Regions from separate parts of the Leucobacter sp. UCMA 4100 genome, predicted to be linked through region 2. Evidence: predicted binding sites of a transcription regulator. Region 2 holds the regulator's gene; the other holds the start of a gene.

Region 1 (8,663 bases), 710 kb from region 2:
GGAGCTTGTCGAGCTCGCCGAGCATCTCGCGACCAGAGCTGGCTCGTTCTCGCAAAGACCCGCGGCCCATCGTTGCCGAGATTTGATCGTAGCTGCGCCCGTTGCTCGTGCGCTCTTGCGCGACGAGCAGATTGAAGCCGGCCGAGAGCGACCGCCCGGTCTTGATGCCGAGAATGCCCTGCTCAACACCGAGCAGGGGGTTGGTGTTCTCGACGTAGCCGGCACCCTCGACGTAGGCCGACTCCTGCGTGATGAACTGGGTGATCACGGGGTCTTTGAGGGCGATGCGGCCCACGCGAACGAGGTCGCTCGGGCTTGCCTTATTGCCCTCGTCCATGCCCGAGGGCTCGCGAAACTCGATCGAGTCGAGCCCGTTTTTCTCGGCCCAGGCGTGCACAGCGGCGACGAATGCATCGTTGCTGTCAAAGACGGTGTAGGCGTATGCGGTCACCATGTCGTTTGCCGAGGGGAGGAAGATGAGGGTGAAAAGATCGGTGAGCGGTATCTCGGTGCCGACGGGCATAGGAAACGCGACGCCCTCATCGGCGATGAAGGCCTCCTGGCGCTCGCGATCGGCCTGGGTCCACGTGTAGGTGCCCCACGTCGAAAGGTCGGGGTCGAGCGGGGCCGCATCAAGGCAGACCAAGACCGTAATGAGCTTGGAAATGCTCGCGAGCGGGTAGGCGGTCTCGTCGTTCGACCACACGGTGTCTTGCTCGGCGAAGCCGACGGCGGTGGGCTTGGGTTTTGCGAGCACCATCTCGTGCGCCTGGGTATCGCCGTGGTGGATCGGGGCCAGTGCCCCCTCTGCCTCAGCGAACGTCGGCTTGATCGGTGGCGCGGCCGCGACCGCGGCGACGTAGCCGCCGCCAGCGAGCAGCAGCGCGCAGGTGACCGAGAGTGTGACGAGAAGGGGCTTCTTGCTCCTGCTGCTTGGTGAATTCATGAGCCCTCTCGGCCATTGCGGGAGCGCGAGGCCCGGCTGTTGTCTTGACGTATCGTACCAGGCGAGGTGTTGATATGGGGGTAAAAGAGTAGAGAAATTGTGGGCAGTTTGATAAACTTGAGTCAACTAAGCTCAAGTTTGAAATGGACAGCGAAAGGAGCGCCCATGCAACCAGGAATGCAGCCGCAGCAGCAAGAAGAACCGCAGTCTGCGCTCGAACAATTTGGCATTAACCTCACCGAGGTCGCCCGAACCGGAAAGCTTGATCCGGTGATTGGTCGCGATGCCGAGATTCGCCGTGTGAGCCAGGTGCTCACGAGGCGCACCAAGAACAACCCCGTGCTCATCGGCGAGCCCGGCGTCGGTAAAACGGCCGTCGTCGAGGGGCTCGCCCAGCGCATCGTTGCGGGCGACGTCGCCGAGTCACTGCGCGATAAAGAACTCATCTCACTCGATATCTCGGCGCTCGTTGCGGGAGCCAAGTACCGGGGTGAGTTCGAAGAGCGCATGAAGGCCGTGCTCAAAGAAATTCATGACAGTGATGGCAAGATCATCACCTTCATTGACGAGCTGCACACGCTCATGGGCGCTGGCGGCGGTGAATCGTCGGTGGCCGCATCGCAGATGCTGAAGCCCATGCTCGCCCGTGGTGAGCTGCGCCTCATTGGCGCGACAACGCTTGACGAGTACCGCGAGTACATCGAGGCTGACGCGGCCCTTGAACGTCGCTTTCAGCAGGTGTACGTCGGCGAGCCAAGTGTTGAAGACTCGGTCGCGATCTTGCGTGGGCTCAAGGAGCGCTACGAGGCGCACCACAAGGTGACGATCGCCGACTCGGCGCTCGTTGCCGCCGCCGCGCTCTCGAACCGCTACATCACGTCGCGTCAGTTGCCCGATAAGGCGATTGACCTCATCGACGAAGCGGCGAGCCGGCTCCGCATGGAGATTGATAGCGCACCGATTGAGATCGACGAACTGCGCCGCGCGGTCGACCGGATGAAACTCGAAGAAATGGCACTCAAGGGTGAAAAGGACGACGCCTCGAAAGAGCGCCTCGCGCACCTGCGCGAAACGCTCGCCGAGCAGCAGGAGAAACTGCGCGTGCTCGAAACGAAGTGGGAAGAGGAGCGCTCGGGGCTCAATAAGCTCGGTGAGTTGCGTGAGCAGCTTGACCGCGCGAAGGTGCGGGCTGATCTCGCGCAGCGCGAGGGACGTCTCGAGGAGGCTTCGCGCCTGCTCTACGGTGAGATTCCGCTGCTTGAGCGCCAGCTGGGCGAGGCCGAACGCCGCGAGCACGAGCTTTCGGGCGAGCGCATGATCAACGATCAGGTGACCGACGAAGACATCGCCGGCGTGGTCGCCGCCTGGACGGGCGTTCCCGTCGGCAAGCTCATGCAGGGCGAGACCGAAAAGCTCCTCGCGCTTGAAGCCGAGCTTGGTCAGCGACTCGTCGGTCAGGAAGACGCGGTCAAGGCCGTGGCCGACGCGGTCCGTCGCAGCCGCGCTGGCGTATCAGACCCGAACCGGCCCACCGGCTCATTCATGTTCCTTGGGCCCACCGGCGTCGGCAAGACCGAGCTCGCGAAAGCGCTCGCCGAGTTTCTCTTTGACGACGAGCGCGCCATCGTGCGTATCGATATGTCAGAGTACGGCGAGAAACACTCGGTGTCGCGTCTTGTGGGAGCCCCTCCCGGCTACATCGGCTATGAACAGGGCGGTCAGCTCACCGAAGCGGTGCGGCGCAGGCCGTACTCGGTGGTGCTGCTCGACGAGGTCGAGAAGGCGCACCCCGAGGTGTTCGACGTGCTCCTGCAGGTGCTTGACGACGGGCGCCTCACCGACGGTCAGGGGCGCACGGTCGACTTTCGCAACGTCATTCTCATTCTCACCTCGAACCTCGGCAGTCAGTTTCTTGTTGACCCGGCACTCAGCTGGGAAGAGAAGGAGCTCGCCGTCGGTGAGGCGGTGCGCCAGGCTTTCAAGCCCGAGTTCATCAACCGTCTCGACGAGATCGCGATCTTCAGGCCCCTGTCTGAAGACAACCTTGCCCACATCGTGGGTATCTCGGTCGACCGCCTGCGCTCGAGGCTCGAGGGCAAGCGTCTCGAGATCGAGGTGAGCGACGAGGCCCGCAACTGGCTCGCTAGGCGCGGCTACGATCCGCTCTACGGTGCGCGGCCGCTGCGACGCCTCATGCAGACCGAGATTGATGACCGTCTCGCGAGGGGCATTCTCGCCGGCGAAATTCACGATGGCGATCACGTGAGCGTCACGGTCGCGGGCGACGGCGAATCGCTCGAGGTTGTGAGCGAGAGGCCGCGATCCGCAGAATAATGATCACAAAACGGTAACGAAACGAGGTAAGCTGGCGCCATCGTGATGAAGCGAGGGGGTCAGGTGCAGTTTCGAAGCAACGGGAGCGGGCGTCGACGCGCCGTCGTGATCGGGGCTGTCGCGGCACTGGTGTGCTCGGCAGCCCTCGGCACGGCGGCGCTCGCCGCGACCGCCCAACCCAACGCGCACCGTGCGCTCAAGGCCGACGGTGTTGGCGTGATTGCGCACCGAGGCGCGGCCTCTGCGGCGCCCGAGAACACGCTCGCGAGCGTGCGCTACGGGCTCGAGCAAGACGTCGACTTTGTTGAGATTGACGTGCGGCTCACCAAAGACAACGTGCCGGTGCTCATGCACGACTCCCGCGTCGACCGAACCACGAACGGTGCGGGTGAGGTCTCGAAGCTCACCCACCGCCAGATCGCAAAACTCGACGCGGGAAGCTGGTTCAGCCGCGAATACCGCGGCGAGCCCGTGCCAACCTTCGACGACTTTCTCGACGTGTTTGTGCCGGCACGCTCGCTCGCCTTCGTCGAGCTCAAGGGAACTTGGCGGCCCACCGAGATCAAGGCGTTACTCGGCGAGGTCGAGAAGCGGGAGGCGAGCGAGCGCATCGTTTGGCAAAGCTTTGACGAGACGACCATGCGAAGGCTCACCGAGGCAAGCCCAGGGGCCGCGCGGGTCAAGCTCACCAAGAGCATTGACGACGATCTCGTGAGCCTCGTCGACGAACTCGACATCGACGGTATTGGTGCGGGGCTCGACCTCATCGAGCAGCATCTCGACACCGTACATACGCTCTCCGGCGAGGGTGTTGCGACCTTCGCCTATACGCTCAACGACGAGATCGCGTGGGAGGCCGCTGAGACCGCCGGGGTCGACCTCATCGTGACCGATAGCGTACCTGAATTGCAGGAGTGGCTTGATCGTTAAGGTTCGTGCGCGAGGATGAGAAGTGTTACCAACAATGAAGAAGGGACGCACGACATGCTCGATCTACAAGCGCAACACGGGGCCGGATCTCTGGTTCTGGGCGGCAACGTTTTTGGCTGGACAGCGAACGAAGAGCAGTCATTTGCGGTGCTCGATCGTTTCCTTGAGCGCGGCGGAAAGATGGTCGATACCGCCGACGGCTACTCGCACTGGGTGCCAGACCACAAGGGCGGCGAATCAGAAGAGGTCATTGGGCGGTGGCTCGCGAGCCGTGGTGCACACGGAAGAATGACCGTCGCAACGAAGGTTTCAACGCACCCCGAGTACAGCGGGCTTGATCCGCTCAATGTTCGTCGCGCGGCAGAGGCATCACTTGGGCGGCTCGGTGTCGAGACCATCGATCTGTACTGGGCTCACTTCGACGACCCCGACACACCCATTGTCGAAACCGCTGCCGCATTTTCTGACCTCAAACGCGAGGGCAAGATTGGGGCGATCGGCCTGTCGAACTACTCGGCAGAACGCGTTGCCGAATGGTTTGAGGTCGCACGAGCCGAAAACCTCGAGTTGCCGGTCGCGCTGCAGCCGCACTACAACCTCGTTGAGCGCGACTACGAAACGAACGGATTGCGTGCGGTGGCCGAGACCGAGTCACTCAAGGTGTTCCCGTACTTCGCGCTCGCCGCGGGGTTCCTGACGGGCAAGTACCGCTCGGCCAACGACGCTGAGGCCGAGGGCGCGAGCCCCAGGGCTGGCGGCGCCCTGCAGTACCTCGATGCCCGTGGCGAGAAGGTGCTCGCAGCGCTCGACAGCGTTGCCGCGACGCACGAGGCGCAGGTTGCCGCGGTTGCGCTCGCGTGGCTGCGCCAGCAACCCACGATCACCGCACCCATTGCAAGCGCCCGAACGCTCGAACAGCTTGAGGTGCTCGGTGAATCGGTGCGCCTTGAACTGAGCGACGCAGAGCTCACCTCACTCACCGAAGCGAGCAGTACCGCCGCGTAGGCAGGAATCGAGGCCGCGCCAGCGCGTATCTGGCCGGGATGCAGCTCAGCTTGCACCCGGGCCTGAGAGAATAGAGGCGTGACCGAAGAACGCGTAGCCCCAGAGCCCCACCCCGAGCGAACCACCGCGGGGGTGGGGCCCTGGCCGGGCGAATGGCCCACCGAGCCCTTCTACGACCCCGAACTGCTCGAACACGGCGATAGCCGAAACGTGATCGACCGCTATCGCTATTGGAAGATGGAGGCGATTGTCGCCGACCTCGACGAGCAGCGGCACACCTTTCACGTCGCCATTGAAAACTGGCAGCACGATATGAACATCGGGTCAATCGTGCGCAGCGCCAACGCCTTCGCCGCTGACACGGTGCACATCGTGGGCCGCCGGCGGTGGAACAAGCGCGGGGCGATGGTGACCGACCGCTACCAGCACGTGCAATACCACGAGAGTATTGAGGCCTTTGCCGCCTGGGCCGCAGAGCAGCAGCTGCCCGTTATCGCGATCGACAACGTCGAGGGCTGCGTGCCCATGGAGACCTTCGAGTGGCCCGAGCGCTGCGTCATGCTCTTCGGCCAAGAGGGGCCGGGGCTCACCGACGAGGCAGTTGCCGCGGCCGAGCAGGTCGTTGAAATTACCCAGTATGGATCAACGCGATCGATCAACGCCTCGGCAGCAGCCGCGGTCACGATGTTCTCGTGGGTCACCCAGCGCTCGAGCTTTGTGCCGGGAGGCCCGGCCGCGCGCTCGTAGGGTTTAGCCCTCGCTGCTGAAGACCGTGTGCAGTTCGTACTCGGTGAGCTTGTCGCGACCCTTGAGATCGGCGATCTCGAAGAGAACCGAAACGCCCACGATCTCGTGGCCGAGCTGCTCGAGCAGGTGAGCGGCCGCGCTCAGCGTGCCGCCCGTTGCGAGCACATCGTCGATGAGCAGTACGCGTGAGCCCGCAGGAACGTCGTTCTGTACCTGCAGTGTCGCCGTGCCGTACTCGAGGTCGTACTCGGCCGAGTGCGCCGGGCGTGAGAGCTTGCCGAGCTTGCGCACGGGAATGAGGCCCGCGCCCGAAACCGATGCGGCAGCGCCCGCGAGAATGAAGCCGCGCGCATCGACGCCGGCAACAATGTCGAACGAACCTGTGAAAGGCTCGATGAGGTTGCGCACGGTCACATCAAATGACGGGCCGTGTGCGAGCAGTGGGGCGATGTCTCGAAAGATCACGCCTTCCTGCGGGTAATCGGGTACGTTTGCGATCAGCGATTCCGCGTATTCAAGTGCATTGGTCACCTGTCTAGGGTAGTGCACTGCGCCTTAAACGACGCGCGGAACAAAACTCGATTTGTGTTTGCCAAGATTGGTGTTGTATTCTCTATGAGTTGGAGTTATTCCACATGCGCCCTTAGCTCAGCTGGATAGAGCGTCTGACTACGGATCAGAAGGCCAGGGGTTCGAATCCCTTAGGGCGCACAAAGTAAAACACCCGGTAAGTATAGCTTGCCGGGTGTTTTGTTTTCCCCGGATGAGCTGTCGCTACTGCTGCCGGTGCTGCCGGTGCTGCTCGTCTCGGCATCGTTCTGCCGCCTCTGCCCGCTCGCTCGCAACTGAGAGAAATGCTCTCAGTAAGCATCGCCTACACTGAATGAGGGCTCATGTTATGAGACCGTGAGACGTGAAGGGGGCGACCGCATGCCAGACCCGCGCACGCGCTCGCCCGAAGATCACCCCGGCTGGATGAAACGCCTCGCCGCCCGCGTCGGTGGCTTTCTCGAACGGTTCAAAGCGATTGTCGGCCGGCGCCCCTGGCTCGCGCTCGCCTATAAAATCACCGTCGCCGTCATCGGCGGCGTCGTTATTCTCGCCGGAATCGCCATGCTCGTTTTACCTGGCCCCGGCTGGCTCACCATCTTTTTAGGGCTCGCGATTCTCGGTTCGGAGTTCGCTTGGGCAAGAAACGCGCTCACTCGCCTGCGCATCATCGTGCAAAAATACGCGGATCGCTACCGCTGGTGGCGCGCCCGCCGAAAAGTCGAGCGTTCGCGTGCTCGCGAGGCGTAGCTGGCCTGGCTGGGCCTAATTTGCCGCCCTCCAGTGCTCATATTCGGCTTGTACCCGCCCGCACTCTCCATTTTCACGCTCGTGTGGTCAAAAAGTGTCGAATTTCGCTCGCGGGTTCTAACGGTGGTTGCAACACCCGAGACAATACAAGGGTGGACACTGACATGAAGTTCTCAAGGAACATGCTTGCTGAGCATGTGAACACGATCTGGGATATGCGAGCTGCTGGCTTCACCGCACGAGAGATTGGTGAACGGGTAGACAAGAGCGAAGCCGCGATCTTGTCACATATTCATTCGCAGGGCGGGGTGAGACCCCGAAGAGTAGCCCGGGTGTCGTCGTTATCGTTCGAGGAGCGTATCGAGATTCAGGCGTTATGGACGGCAAAGGCTGGGATTCGTGAGATCGCGAGGAAGTTGGGGCGTGCCCCGTCAACAGTGAGTCGTGAGATTCGGCGGAACGCGTTCTTTTCTTCTGAACGGGCTCGTAGGCCGAGGTATCGGGCAACACAGGCACAATCGCAAACGTTTCAGCGCGCCCGCAGACCGAAACCGTCGAAGCTGGTAACGAATCCGCGGTTACGGCGTTTTGTGGAGGCTGAACTATCGTTGAAGCGGTCACCGGAACAGGTTGTGGGCAGGCTACAGCGCGAGTTTCCGGATCAGCCGGAGATGCGAGTGTCACACGAAACGATCTATCAAGCGATCTATCTCCTTGCCAGGGGTGGGCTCAAACGCGAGCTTGAGGTTCGGGTTCGTACGGGGAGGAAGATCCGACACAGTCACCGTTCTGGCCAGTCTAGGCAGGGCCGAATTGCTGGGATGGTGAACATTGTTGACCGTCCCGCAGAAGCACTTGATCGGGCTGTTCCTGGGCATTGGGAAGGTGACTTAATTATCGGGAAAGATGGCAAGAGCGCTATCGGGACGGTCGTTGAACGCCACTCGAACTATCTATTCCTTGTTTGGTTAGACCCCTCGTTACCGCGGGTAGAAGCAGTCACTGAGGGGCTTATCGCGAAGATGAAAGAGTTACCTGATGTGCTTCGTCGGACTCTCACCTGGGACCAGGGCAAAGAGATGAGTAAGCATCAAGAAGTCGCTATGGGAGCTGATATTGATGTGTTCTTTTGCGACCCGCACTCGCCCTGGCAGCGGCCGACGAATGAGAACACGAATGGGTTACTGCGGGAGTATTTCCCCAAGGGCACTGATCTGAGTGTGTTCAGTCAGGCAGATCTCGATTATGTTGAGTGGGAGATGAACGACCGGCCCCGGAAACGGTTAGCGTTCGCGAAGCCGGCCGAGGTCATCGAAGAGATACTGTTGCGCTGACCGCTAGAAACCGCCGACGAAAATCGACACTTTTTGACCACACGATGAGCCCAGTTGACCACACGATG
Region 2 (8,663 bases):
AAACCCTTTTCCCGGTGATGATCCTCTGGCGACCGGCAAGGATTTTTGCCTTGGCGAGTCTCATCTTCATGCACCTGGGCATTGCCATTTTGCTTGGTCTCTGGCCATTCTCGCTGGCGATGATCGCCCTAGACATGTTGTTCGTGCGCGATTCATCCTGGGTAGCTGCTTTCGCGTGGATCGAACGGAGGAAGGTTTTCGCTGATGTGCAAAGCGCCTATAAGCAGGCGTCCCTTGCGATGAGGCGCGGTAGCAGCGCCCTGAGGGCCGGCCGCCGAAAAACTGTGCTGTAGTAACGGTCGTTCTACAGTCCTTAAACCGAGGCCGTCTGCTTCATCCCCATCCCAATTCCCGAAGCAGGCGGCCTCTTTTCGTGTTTCTCCCGAGTTTAGGCAGATCGAAGTTGACCGTTCGGTAAATCCTGAATGTTGAGTGTGAGTGACTCAAGTTTAGCGTGACGGACTTGACATGGCCCCGGCGATCTGTAAACTTGAGTTCATCAGGCTCAACTTTAGATTTTCTAGCATGAAGGAGAAGCACATATGTCACGTGCAGTAGGTATTGACCTCGGTACCACGAACTCGGTCGTGAGCGTTCTCGAGGGTGGCGAGCCCACCGTTATTGCCAACGCAGAAGGTTTGCGCACCACCCCCTCGGTTGTTGCGTTCACCAAAGATGGTGAGGTGCTCGTCGGTGAAACCGCGAAGCGCCAGGCCGTTACGAACGTTGACCGCACGATCGCTTCGGTGAAGCGTCACATGGGTACCGACTGGGCCCAGCAGATCGACGACAAGAAGTACACCCCCCAGGAGCTCAGCGCTCGTATTCTCATGAAGCTCAAGCGCGATGCAGAGTCGTACCTGGGAGACAAGGTGACCGACGCGGTCATCACCGTTCCCGCATACTTTAACGATGCTGAGCGTCAGGCGACGAAGGAAGCTGGCGAGATCGCCGGCCTCAACGTGCTGCGTATTATTAACGAGCCAACCGCTGCGGCACTCGCTTACGGCCTCGACCGCGGTAAAGAAGACGAGCTCATTCTCGTGTTCGACCTCGGTGGCGGTACCTTCGACGTCTCGCTGCTTGAGGTGGGTAAAGACGACGACTTCTCGACCATTCAGGTTCGCGCAACTTCGGGCGACAACCGCCTCGGTGGCGACGACTGGGATCAGCGCGTTGTCGACTGGCTCATCGGCCAGTTCAAGAGCTCAACCGGTGTTGACGTTTCGGGCGACAAGATTGCGCTGCAGCGCCTCAAGGAAGCCGCTGAGCAGGCGAAGAAGGAACTCTCGAGCTCAATGAGCACGCAGATCCAGCTCCCGTACCTCTCGCTCACCGAGAACGGTCCTGCAAACCTCGAAGAGACCCTCACTCGTGCGAAGTTCGAAGAGCTCACGAAGGATCTGCTCGAGCGCACCCGTAAGCCTTTCGAAGACGTGATCAAGGAAGCCGGCGTTAAGGTTGGCGACATCGCGCACGTCGTGCTCGTTGGTGGTTCAACCCGTATGCCTTCGGTGACCGAACTCGTGACCAAGCTCACGAACGGTCGCGAGCCCAACAAGGGTGTTAACCCTGATGAGGTTGTTGCCGTCGGTGCCGCACTGCAGGCCGGCGTGCTGAAGGGCGAGCGTAAAGACGTTCTGCTCATTGACGTTACCCCGCTCTCACTCGGTATCGAGACCAAGGGCGGCCGCATGACGAAGCTCATCGAGCGCAACACCGCTATTCCGACGAAGCGTTCAGAAACCTTCACGACGGCCGACGACAACCAGCCTTCGGTATCGATTCAGGTGTTCCAGGGCGAGCGCGAGTTCACCCGCGACAACAAGAACCTCGGTACCTTCGAGCTGACGGGCATTGCCCCGGCACCTCGTGGCGTTCCGCAGATCGAGGTCACCTTCGACATCGACGCGAACGGCATCGTTCAGGTATCGGCCAAGGACAAGGGCACTGGCACCGAGCAGACCATCACGATTTCTGGTGGATCATCGCTGTCGCAAGACGACATCGATCGCATGGTGCGCGAGGCCGAGGAGCACGCTGAGGAAGACAAGCAGCGCGCCGAGACGCTCGAGAAGCGTAACGCGGCCGAGAACCTTGCCTACTCGGTAGAAAAGCTCATCTCAGAGAACGGCGACAAGCTTCCTGAAGATGTGAAGACCGAGGTTCAGGGTGACCTTGACGAGCTGAAGCAGGCGCTCGCTGGCGAAGACGAGGCTGCGGTTCAGACCGCCTTCGACAAGCTCAACGAGAGCCAGGGCAAGCTCGGCCAGGCCATCTACGAGGCCGCACAGCAGGAGGCCCCAGCGGCCGACACTGAGGGTCAGGCAGACGAAGAAGACGTTATCGACGCAGAGGTTGTCGAAGATGACGAGGAGCAGAAGTAGCCATGACACAGCACGAGGATCTCACGCCGGAGAACGGCGAGAACCCCTCAGCTGAAGAGCAGCAGCCAGGGTCGGGAGCAGGCGCTCCCGACCCTGAGCCGCACTCGGCAGAAGAGGGCGACCTGACCGTCGAAGACATTCTTGGCGCTGAGCAGAGCGCAGAGGCTAAGGGCGAGGGCGCGGCAGCTGAAGAAGCGGCCGAGGATGAAAGCCCCTATCTCGAAGACCTCCGTAGGCTCACCGCCGAATACGCGAACTACCGTAAGCGCACGGAAGATAACCGTGAGCTTGAAGAGCAGCGGGCGAAGGCCAAGGTCATCGAATCACTGCTCACCGTGCTCGATGATCTCGACCGCGCAGAGGCCCACGGCGATCTCGTCGAGGGCACCGCGTTCCTCACCATCGCGCAAAAGATTCGTACCATGCTCGAAAAGCAAGGGCTCGAATCGTTCGGTGAGAAAGGCGAAGCCTTTGATCCGCAGCATCACGAAGCTATCGCGCAGGTGCCGGTTCCCGGTACAGAGTCAGAGACGGTTCTCGATGTTGTGGAACGGGGGTATCGCATCGGCTTGGTCGAACTTCGCCCCGCGAAGGTCGCAGTGGCGGTGAGTGCCGATGGCTAGTCAAGATTGGCTTGAAAAAGACTTCTATAAGATGCTCGGTGTCTCAAAAGATGTGAGTGACGCCGAACTCAAGAAAGCCTTTCGCAAGCTTGCCAGGAAATACCACCCCGACTCGAATCCAGACGATGCGAAAGCAGAATCCCGATTCAAAGAGATCAGCGAAGCCTACGATGTGCTGAGCGATCCCGAGCAGCGCGAAGAGTACGACCAGATCCGTGCGATGGGCGCCGGTGGCGCACGGTTCACCTCGGGTGGCCAGGGCTTTGAAGACATGTTCGGCGGTCCCTTCGGGGGCGGTGGCGGGCACTTCTCTTACCAGGGTGCCCCGGGCGGCTTCGAAGACATTTTTGGCGGCATGTTCGGTGGCGGGGGTGCTCGTGCCCCACAGCGCGGGCGAGACATCGCCACCTCAACGGTGCTCGATCTCGAAACCGCGGCCCAGGGCTCGACCCTGACCCTGCGAACCTCGACGGGGGAGAGCACGCGAGTGCGCATTCCCGCCGGCGTCAAAGACGGACAGAAGATCAAGGTGCGGGGCAAGGGAGAGCCAAGCCCCGACGGCGGGCCCGCAGGCGACATTATTCTCACGGTCACCGTGCGCAAGCACCCGGTGTACCGGCGTGAAGACAACAACCTGCGACTCACTGTTCCCATCACCTTCACCGAGGCTGTGCTCGGCGCCACGATCGAGGTGCCGACGCTTGGCGGCGGTTCGGTCAAGTTACGCGTGCAGCCGGGAACCCCGAGCGGGCGAGTGTTGCGCGTCAAGGGCCGCGGTGTGAAAACATCGAAGGTCACCGGTGACCTGCTCGCAGAGGTGCAGGTGGCCGTTCCGGCTCACCTCACGAGTGAGCAGCGCAAGGCGCTTGACGCCTGGCATGCGGTTGAACCCGAAGAAGATCCGCGCGCAGATCTTGTTTCACGAATGAAGTAACCACTGTCGGTGGCCCTCCCGTAAGGGCCACCGACACCACACACGTAAGGGAGGTGCACCATGGCACAGCGTAAAAAACTCGTGGTCGATAAATACAGCCCCGTGTTTGCCGTCGGTGCTGCTGCAGAGCTCGCTGAAATGCACCCCCAGACACTGCGCCAGTATGACCGTATTGGTCTCGTTGTTCCCGGTCGCACAAGCGGCGGAACAAGGCGCTACAGCCTGCACGATATTGAGCGACTGCGGCAGGTTGCGAGCTACTCGGCTGAGGGGCTCAGCCTCGAGGGTATTCGCCGGGTACTGCAGCTCAACGATAAGGTTCGCGGCCTCGAAGAGCGGGTTCGCGAGCTCGAACAGGCGCTCGCACGCGAGATGCTGAAACACCCAGAACGGCGTGTGTTTGCCGCCGGTTCAGAGGGTGAGGTCGTCACGCTCAGGCGCGGCACCCGAACGCAGCGTCGCGCCGAGGTCGTTGTATGGCGACCCGACCGCGGGTGAGCGTAGCCGTGACGATTGACTACGAAGCGCTGCGGCGCGAGCCTGACCTTGAGGCTCACGACCTCATTGCGTATGACGCAACCGACCAACTGCTCGTCCGGCGAGCAGCTGAACTGCGGGACAACTTTTCTGGCGAGAAGCCCGGTGACACCGTTGTCATCGGCGAACGCCACGGTGCCATAACCCTCAGCCTCGTGCTGCCCCAGGAGCAGGGCGGGCACGGCCTCACCGGGGTGCGAGTGTTTCAGGACACCCTGCTCAACGAGCGTGCGCTCATGTGCAACGCGGCAAGGCTTGGGCTCGAGGGCGAGTTCCCCTTCACCCGTGAGGAGCTTGGCCGTGACCTCGTCAAAGGCGCGAAGACCGTGCTCCTGCAGCTCCCCAAATCACTCGACGAACTCGCCGAGATCGCCTACTGGGTTGCGACGAACGCCGACCCCGAGGCCACGCTCATCGCCGGCGGGCGAGTGAAACACATGACCCTCGCACAAAACGAGGTACTCTCCCGATTCTTCACCACGGTGCAGGCCGAACGCGCCGAGAGAAAGTCGCGACTGCTCATCGCGACGGGACCCGTCGATGACCCGGCCGATCCGCCGTTTCCGGTGACGGGGGTCGATGCCGACCTGCCGTTTGCACTGCACGCATACGGGGCAACCTTCGGTGGGCCAACACTCGACCACGGGAGCCGGTTGCTGCTGAGACACCTCCCAGAGATCGCGCCAGAGGCCACCCGCATCGTCGACCTCGGCTGCGGTAACGGCTCGCTCGCAGTCGCTGCAGCCCTCGCTAGGCCGACTGCACAGGTGCACGCGACCGACCAGTCGTGGGCCGCGGTCAACGCGACGAACGCGACCGCCAGGTGGGCCGGGGTCAGCGACAGAGTGACGGTCACGCGCGCCGACGGAGCCGAGGCGGTCGGCGACGGCTGGGCAGAGCTCATGCTCGTGAACCCACCGTTTCACGCCGGCCAGGTAGTTTCGGAGGAGATCGCCAGAACCCTCATCAGGGGAGCCGTGAGGGCACTGGCTGAGGGGGCAACCATACTGGTCGTCTATAATTCACACTTAGGGCATCGCGCCGTTATTGAACGTGAAATAGGCCCAACACAGCAGGTAGCGAGAGACCGCTCGTTCACCGTTGTGCGGGCAACGAAGCGTTGAAGAGTGAGGCTTCGGTCTCACTTTCGGCCATGCCGTCATCCGCGAGTATGAGGCAGCCCGAAGATCGCTAGTACCTAGGTACCAAGAATGGCTGGTCGGTGCACTTTTCGACGTGAAACCAGTGCCACCGAACTACACTGAAAACGATTCAGTAGCCTAGTGCAGGAGAAATTTTTGGCCGCTTTACCCACCGACCGCCCGCTGCGGGTGCTTATCGGTTGTGACACGCTGACCCCCGACGTCAACGGCGCTGCGCGCTTTACCGAGCGACTCGCGGCCGGCTTGCACGAGCGCGGCGTCGAGGTGCACCTCATGGCCCCAGCACCGAAGGGCGTGCGGCCCGGCGTGCACTACGAAACAATCGAGGGAGTCGAACTTCCCGTGCACCGCATCAAGAGCCAGAAGCTCTGGGGGCACGAGTGGGTTCGCTTCGTGTTTCCGTGGCGTGCGAAGCGTGAGGCCAAGCGCGTGATTGATACTGTGCAGCCCGACGCGGTGCACATTCAGTCGCACCTGCTCATCGGCAGGGGGCTCGCTCGCGAGGCGCACACACGCGGCATTCGCCTGCTCGCGACAAACCACATCATGCCCGAGAACATTCTCGACCCGAACACTCCCAAGTTTTTCAGCGTTCCGCTGCTCAAGTGGGCGTGGTGGGACGAGGGGAGGGTGCTCTCACTCGCCCAAGAGGTCACGACGCCAACTCGCAAGGCCGCCGATTTTCTCGAGCGCAACACCTCGCGTCGCGGTGTGGTGCCCGTGAGCTGTGGCATTGACCAGGCGAAGTACCGCGCAAACTTTGAGCCGCGCACCTCGCAGCGCATCGTCTTTGTCGGCCGTCTCAACCAAGAGAAGCAGATCGACACGATTCTGCGTTCGCTCACGCACATTCCCGAAGACCTCAACGTGCACTTCGACATCGTTGGCGGCGGCGACCAGCGCGAGCCCCTCACGGCGCTGGCAAACGAGCTCGGCGTCGCTGATCGGGTCGTGTGGCACGGCCTGTTGCCCGACGACGAACTGCGGCTCACGCTCACGAACGCGTCGATCTTTACCATCGCGTCAATTGCCGAACTACAGTCGATCGCGACGCTCGAGGCCATGGCCTCGGGGCTCCCAATCATCGCGGCCGACGCTATGGCACTGCCACACCTCGTCGAGGTGGGCAAGAACGGGTACCTCTTCACCCCGGGCGATGACCGGCAACTCGCAGCGCGCATCACCGAGATTCTGCGTCTCGACCAGCCCGAATTCGAGGCGATGCAGCGCTCGTCGCTCGAGATGGTCAAGGCCCACGACATTTCGACAACCCTCGACACCTTCGAACGCATGTACCGGGGCGAGTAACGCCCGTGCACATTCTGATCGTCACCGACCAGCACCCCGACACCATCGGGGGCGCTCAGGTGTCGATTCGGGTGCAACAGACCTTTCTCGAACGCGCCGGGCACCGCGTCACGATTGTCGCGCCAAGGCTCCTGAACCCGGGAACGGCGAAGACCACGACGCCAGGCGTCATTGAACTCCCAGCAATGCCCATCACGCGCGACAAAAGCTACGGCGCGAGCTGGCCGGGGCGCGCCTCGGTGCTACGGGTGCTCGCGCGCCTCGAATCCTTGCCTCCCGTCACCCTCGTGCACGTGCAAGGCGACTTTTGGGGTGCGCTCATCGGCTACCAGCTTGCGAGACGGTTGAACGTGCGCGCGGTCAACACGATGCACAATAATCTTGACGCCGGAACGCGGGCCGTGACGCCCTTCGCGCCCGCGGTGTTCTGGGCGTTGCGCGCGGTGCGACGCTGCGTGCTGGGCAGGCCCCGCTGGCCGGGCCGTGACGCCGCGACCGCTCGTCACCCGAAACCCCGCGGAGGCTGGGCCTACCTCGCGCAGCTCGCCGCCGACTCAAACGCGGTCGTGGCGCCCTCGCGACACTTCGCGGGCGACCTTGAGCGCGCTGGCGTTCCCGGCCCCTTCGCGATCATCGCGACCGGGGTGCACGATGACCTCATCGACGAGGTCAAGGCCGAGGGCTTCTCGCGCGGCCCGGGCGTGCGCGTGCTGTGGTGCGGGCGCATGAGCCCCGAGAAGCGTCTCACTGAAATGCTTGAGGCCTTCAGCATGTTTGTTGCGGCGGGTGGCCGTGCGCACCTCGTGGTCGTGGGCGCGGGCCTGCAGTACGACCAGGCGGTGCGCTTTGTGCGTGAGCACTCGCTGGGAGATCTCGTGACCTTCACAGGTGCCCTCTCGCATGCGCAAACGCTCGCCGAGATCTATCGTGCCGACGTGCTCGTGCAAACCTCGCGGGGCTTCGAAACCCAGGGAATGACCCCCTACGAAGCCGCGCTCCTCGGCACCCCGACGATTTTCTGCGACGCCAACATTGCGTCTGCGGTCGACGTTGCCCCGGCGTGGATCGAACCCAGCGGATCGGCCCCAGAGCTCGCCGCGGTTCTCACGACCGCCGTGGCAGAGATCGCCGCTGGCGCCCCGGGCGCGACACGCGTGCCTGAGCTGCTCACCGAGGGCATGCGCCAGTCAAGCCGCACCGAAGAGATGCTCGAGCTGTACCGGGCGGTATGCGAAGGCGTTTAGCGGCGCTGCGCGGCTCAAGTGCTGCGCGGCTCAAGTGCTGCGCGTTTCAGGTGTTGCGCGGCTCAGGCGCTGTGCGGCTTAGGCGCTACACAGCTTAGGCGCTGCCGCCTGCGTGAGAAACGGAAGCGGCCTAGAAGCGCCAGGGCACGGCCTGGAAGCCTGCCGGAGGAATCGGAGTCCAGTTCTCTTTCTTCGTCACAAGACCTGAACCGTATGGGTTGTTCGACTCGATGATCGTGAAGGTGCCGTCATCGTTGACCTCGGTAACGAGCACGGTGTGAACGCCCATGACCCACGCGTTGGGGGCCTGCAGGTTTTCGTACTGGATGATGTCGCCGGGCTCGACCATGTCGAGAGTGAGGCGAGCTGCGCCAACATAGTTTGAAACGGGTGATCCGCTGCCGGTCCACTGGCCGCCGCCTGCGTGCACCCAGCGCTTCGCTGAAATGATGCATTCGCCTGGCTGG

What was found. The regulator HspR, encoded in region 2, represses chaperone genes until heat shock. The targets are predictions, from matches to a motif close to AAGTTGAGTCNNNNNGACTCAACTT.
Region 1: a site for HspR is predicted at 1,061-1,085, ahead of JSO19_RS08330 (ATP-dependent Clp protease ATP-binding subunit). Genes of this name have one in related genera too.

What each region holds. Positions count from the first base shown of each region.
Region 1 is NZ_JAFEUS010000002.1:1,770,474-1,779,136, forward strand. It holds gene JSO19_RS08325 (D-alanyl-D-alanine carboxypeptidase family protein) at 1-946, opposite strand, end outside; gene JSO19_RS08330 (ATP-dependent Clp protease ATP-binding subunit) at 1,112-3,280, shown strand; gene JSO19_RS08335 (glycerophosphodiester phosphodiesterase) at 3,344-4,210, shown strand; gene JSO19_RS08340 (aldo/keto reductase) at 4,265-5,215, shown strand; gene JSO19_RS08345 (TrmH family RNA methyltransferase) at 5,294-5,962, shown strand; gene JSO19_RS08350 (adenine phosphoribosyltransferase) at 5,966-6,493, opposite strand; tRNA gene JSO19_RS08355 (tRNA-Arg) at 6,600-6,673, shown strand; gene JSO19_RS08360 (PGPGW domain-containing protein) at 6,893-7,261, shown strand; gene JSO19_RS08365 (IS30 family transposase) at 7,444-8,595, shown strand.
Region 2 is NZ_JAFEUS010000002.1:1,062,141-1,070,803, reverse strand. It holds gene JSO19_RS05175 (HTTM domain-containing protein) at 1-293, shown strand, start outside; gene dnaK (molecular chaperone DnaK) at 543-2,387, shown strand; gene JSO19_RS05165 (nucleotide exchange factor GrpE) at 2,390-3,010, shown strand; gene JSO19_RS05160 (DnaJ C-terminal domain-containing protein) at 3,003-3,944, shown strand; gene JSO19_RS05155 (heat shock protein transcriptional repressor HspR) at 4,005-4,442, shown strand; gene JSO19_RS05150 (class I SAM-dependent methyltransferase) at 4,421-5,605, shown strand; gene JSO19_RS05145 (glycosyltransferase) at 5,780-6,952, shown strand; gene JSO19_RS05140 (glycosyltransferase) at 6,958-8,196, shown strand; gene JSO19_RS05135 (CHAP domain-containing protein) at 8,327-8,663, opposite strand, start outside.